Regions from separate parts of the Streptomyces sp. MMS24-W38 genome, predicted to be linked through region 2. Evidence: predicted binding sites of a transcription regulator. Region 2 holds the regulator's gene; the other holds the start of a gene.
The links. The regulator HspR, encoded in region 2, represses chaperone genes until heat shock. The targets are predictions, from matches to a motif close to TTGAGNNNNNNNNNCTCAA.
Positions count from the first base shown of each region.

Region 1: a site for HspR is predicted at 1,361-1,379, ahead of lon (endopeptidase La). Genes of this name have one in related genera too.

Region 1 is NZ_JCBCPP010000001.1:1,818,455-1,820,850, reverse strand. It holds gene AC6F7H_RS06920 (response regulator transcription factor) at 1-376, opposite strand, end outside; gene AC6F7H_RS06915 (spermine/spermidine synthase domain-containing protein) at 499-1,212, opposite strand; gene lon (endopeptidase La) at 1,402-2,396, shown strand, end outside.
Region 2 is NZ_JCBCPP010000001.1:2,960,085-2,962,480, forward strand. It holds gene AC6F7H_RS12190 (sugar ABC transporter substrate-binding protein) at 1-976, opposite strand, end outside; gene AC6F7H_RS12195 (heat shock protein transcriptional repressor HspR) at 1,320-1,772, opposite strand; gene dnaJ (molecular chaperone DnaJ) at 1,778-2,396, opposite strand, start outside.

The sequences.
Region 1 (2,396 bases), 1.1 Mb from region 2:
GTTCCCGCATGGAGAACGGCTTGGTCATGTAGTCGTCGGCGCCGACGCCCAGCCCGACCAGCATGTCGGTCTCGTCGTCGCGCGCGGTCAGCATCATGACCGGCACCGGCCGCTGGGCCTGCACGCGCCGGCAGACCTCCAGGCCGTCGAAGCCAGGCAGCATGATGTCGAGGATCAGCAGGTCGGGCTGCCATGCCTCCGCCGTGTCGACGGCGGACGGACCGTCGCCCGCCGTCTGCACCAGGAATCCCTCGGCGCGAAGGCGGGTCGCGATGGCGTCCACGATCGTCGCGTCGTCCTCGACCACCAGGACCCGGCGCTGTGCGCCCGGGGTGGTCGCCGCCGTGCCGTTGTGGGAGGTGTGTGTCTGCTCCATCGCCCGCCCCTGAAGTGTGCTTTCCGGAATCCGTGGGGTGATCCGTCTCTGCGCATGACTGCGATTGACGCTTGAATGATCGGCGCCAAGGCAGCAGCGTACGGGGAGCCACCGCGCCTTTGCTATCCAGGGCGGACGCCGAGGTGCACGACGTCCGGAACGCCCCGGGCAACCGGGACCTCTTCGGTACGCACCTGCTGGAACCCGGCATTACGCAAGGTTTCTTCGAAATTCGGAGACGGCTTGGCCGACCACACCGCGAGTACCCCGCCGGGCCTCAACACCCTTGCGCAGGACAGGAGTCCGGTGGGGGAGTAGAGCCCTTCGTTGTCCTCGGTGACGGTCCAGTCGGGCCCGTTGTCGATGTCGAGACAGAGCGCGTCGAACGTGTCGGAAGTCTCATTGACGTACGCCACCAGGTCGGTCTCGACGATCGCCGTGCGGGGGTCGGCGAGGGCGTGCGCGGAGAACGCGGCGAACGGGGGCAGCGGGCCCGCGCGGTGCCAGTCGATGACGGCGGGTTCGCGTTCCACTACGGTGATGCGCCCCCAGCGGGGCTGGGCGGCGGCGTGGGCGAGCGAGAAGCCGACGCCGAGTCCGCCGATGAGGACGTGCGGGCCCGGCCGCGGGCCATGTCCCGCGAGGGTGTCGGCGGCGTCGAGTGCGGCCAGGGCGGCGTCGATCAGTCGCCGCTCCGAACGGCCGTCGGAGGTGTCCATCAGGAAGCAGCCGTTCGCGATGATCTGCAGCAGGCTGCCGTGCCTGCGGAGCACCACCTCCCCGTACGGGCCCTCGCGGCGGTCCAGGACTTCGGGAATGTCGTACGGGGTGGTCATGCGTTCATCCTGGCAGCACTTTCCGTTCAGCGGGCCGTGGGGCCATGGGGCTGTGCGAGCCATGTCGTGCGGGGGTTCCTGTCTTCGTCCTCGCGAATGATCGCTGAGAGCGAACGCGGCCCTGGGAACATTCGGTGGCTCACCAGCATTGAGTCGGCATAGCTCAACTTGACTGCCGAAGGGGAGATCATGGCTGCTGAGTCCACCTCGCTCGCCCTGCCTGTGCTGCCGCTCGACGACGAGGTCGTGCTGCCCGGGATGGTGGTTCCGCTGGACCTGAGCGACTCCGAGGTGCGCGCCGCGGTGGAGGCCGCCCAGGCCGCCGCCGCGTCCGCGCCGGGCAAGCCCCGGGTCCTGCTGGTGCCGCGTCTCGACGGGACCTACGCCGGTACCGGCGTCCTGGGCACGGTCGAGCAGGTCGGCAGGATGGCCGACGGCGACCCGGGCGCCCTGATCCGGGGCCGCGGCCGCGTGCGGATCGGCGCCGGGACCACCGGGCCGGGCGCGGCGCTGTGGGTGGAGGGCACCCGGATCGAGGAGACCGTGCCGGAGCCCCTGCCCGGCCAGGTCGGCGAACTGGTCACGGAGTACAAGGCGCTCGCCACCGCCTGGCTGCGCAAGCGCGGCGCCTGGCAGGTCGTCGACCGGGTCCAGGCCATCGACGACGTCGCCACCCTCGCCGACAACTCCGGTTACTCGCCCTTCCTGACCACCGAACAGAAGGTGGCGTTGCTGGAGACCGCCGACCCGGTGGCCCGGCTGAAGCTCGCCACCCAGCAGCTCCGCGACCACCTCGCCGAGCAGGACGTCGCCGAGTCCATCGCCAAGGACGTCCAGGACGGCGTCGACAAGCAGCAGCGCGAGTTCCTGCTGCGGCGCCAGCTGGAGGCCGTACGCAAGGAACTGCGCGAGCTGAACGGAGAGCACGGCAAGGACCCCGCCGAGGAGTCCGACGACTACCGGGCCCGCGTCGAGGCCGCCGACCTGCCGGAGAAGGTGCGCGAGGCCGCGCTCAAGGAGGTCGGCAAGCTGGAGCGCTCCTCCGACCAGTCGCCCGAGGGATCGTGGATCCGCACCTGGCTCGACACGGTCCTGGAGATGCCGTGGAACGAGCGGACCGATGACAGCGCCGCTTCGTACGACATCCAGGGCGCCCGGGCCGTGCTCGACGCCGAGCACGCGGG
Region 2 (2,396 bases):
CCTTGTCCGTGGGGCTGTCCACCCGCTCGCGGGTCAGCGCGTCGAACTGGATGCCCTTGCCCTGGACCCGGGCCACGGCCATCTCCGCGGCGTTGTCGGCCTCCAGCGGGTAGGACTTGTAGACGCTCATGAACTGCTCGCCCGCGATGATCCGCTGCACTCCCGCCAGTTCGGCGTCCTGGCCGGTGATCGGGGGCAGCTCGGTCACACCGGCGGCCTCGAGCGCCTTGACGATGGCGCCCGCCATGGTGTCGTTGGCCGAGTAGACGGCGGCGACGTTGTCCTTGCCGATCACGTTGATCGCCTCGGCCATGTTGGCCTCGGCGTTCTCCGGCGCCCAGTCCTTGGTGTCGTAGGACTTGGCGATGATGACCTTGCCCTTGAGCTCCGACAGCGCGCCGGCCTTGAACTGCTTGGCGTTCGGGTCGGTCGGGGAGCCGTTCATCATGACGATCTTGCTGGTGGCCGCGTCGTCGCCGCCGAGCTTCTCCAGCAGGGAACGGCCCTGGACCTCGCCCACCAGCTCGTTGTCGAAGGAGATGTACGCGTCGATGGGGCCCTCGGCCAGCCGGTCGTAGGCGATGACCGGGATGCCCGCGTCCTTGGCCTTCTTCACGTCCTCGGCGATGGCCTTCGAGTCGACCGCGTCCAGCACGATGACGTCGACCCTGTCGTCGATCATCTGCTGCATCTGGTTCGACTGCTTGCCGGCGTCCGACTCGGCGTTGGCGTAGGCGACCTTCCCCTTGTCGTTGGTGAGCGACTCCACCTTCTTCTTGAAGATGGGGTAGTCGAACTGCTCGTACCGGGTGTTGGCCTTCTCCGGGAGCAGCAGTCCGACCGTGATGTCGTTCCCCTTCGTGGGGCTCGCGTCGTCGCTGCTCCCTGTCGCGTTGATTACGCCGCAACCGGCAAGCATGACGGACATCGAGGTGACGGCCACTGATATGGCGATACGACGCATGCGAGGGCTCACTTCAGGTGCGTTTTGGACGTGGGCACAACATTGCGGCCCATGTGACTGAAAAGCCAACGCTTCAGCTACCACTGGCGTCAAGACCAGCTACTTAACGAGATGAACACAACACGGTGCGCTGAAGTCGTGAGGGGCCGGCGAAAGACTCGCACAGATCTCCTGAAGACGCACACATCTGCTGATCACAGGCGTTCGCCGAGCGCACGGGACGGTGAGTGAGGGAGCGTCAGCCGTGCGCACACATGTGAAGGGCCCGGAGGTTCGGACGAACCTCCGGGCCCTTCAGGACACTTCACTTTTCAGCCAAACGGAACTTTCCCGTCAGCCGGACCGCTCAGTCGGGTCAGTCGGCCTGCTGCTGACGCTTCGGCCGCCACACCACCAGCGCGCTGGTCTGCTGCACCTCCTGATACGGCACCAGGTCCCGGCGGTACGACGCGTGCACCGCGGCCTCGCGCTGCCGCATGGTCGCCGCCGCGCCGTCCAGCGCGCCCTCCAGCTCCGCCACCCGGGCCTGCAGCGCGGCGACCTGGTTCTCCAGTTCGATGATGCGCTTGATGCCGGCCAGGTTGATGCCCTCCGCCTGCGACAGCTGCTGCACCTGACGGAGCAGCTCGATGTCACGGGCCGAGTAGCGGCGGCCCCGGCCGGCGGCCCGGTCCGGCGAGACCAGCCCCAGACGGTCGTACTGGCGCAAGGTCTGCGGATGCAGGCCGGAGAGCTGGGCCGCCACCGAGATGACGTAGACCGGTGTGTCCTGCGTCAGTTCATACGGATTGCGTCGACGACCGTCCATCTCCCTCAAGCTCCCTTCGCTGCCTGGAACAGCTCCGCCCGCGGATCCTCACCCGCGGTCGCCTCGCGATACGCCTCCAGTGCGTCACGAGCCTTCCCCGGCAGGTCCTTGGGAACACTCACCTCGACGGTGACCAGCAGATCGCCGCGCGAGCCGTCCTTGCGGACCGCTCCCTTGCCGCGGGCCCGCATGGTCCGCCCGTTGGGCGTGCCCGGGGGCAGCTTCAGCGTGACCGGCGGACCGCCGAGCGTCGGGACGCGGATCTCCCCGCCGAGGGCCGCCTCCGGATAGGTGACCGGGACGGTGACGGTGAGGTTGTCGTCCCGGCGGCCGAACACCGGGTGGCTGCCGACGTGCACGACGACGTACAGGTCGCCCGCCGGGCCGCCGCGCTCGCCCGGTGCGCCCTTGCCGCGCAGCCGGATCCGCTGGCCGTCGCTGACGCCCGCCGGGATGCGCACCTGCATCGTCCGCGAGGACTTGGCCCGGCCGCTGCCCTTGCAGATGTCGCAGGGGTTCTCCGCGATCAGGCCGCGGCCCTTGCAGTCCGGGCACGGGTCGGTGAGCGAGAAGCCCCCGCCGCTGCCCCGGGCGACCTGCCCGGTGCCGACGCAGGTCGGGCAC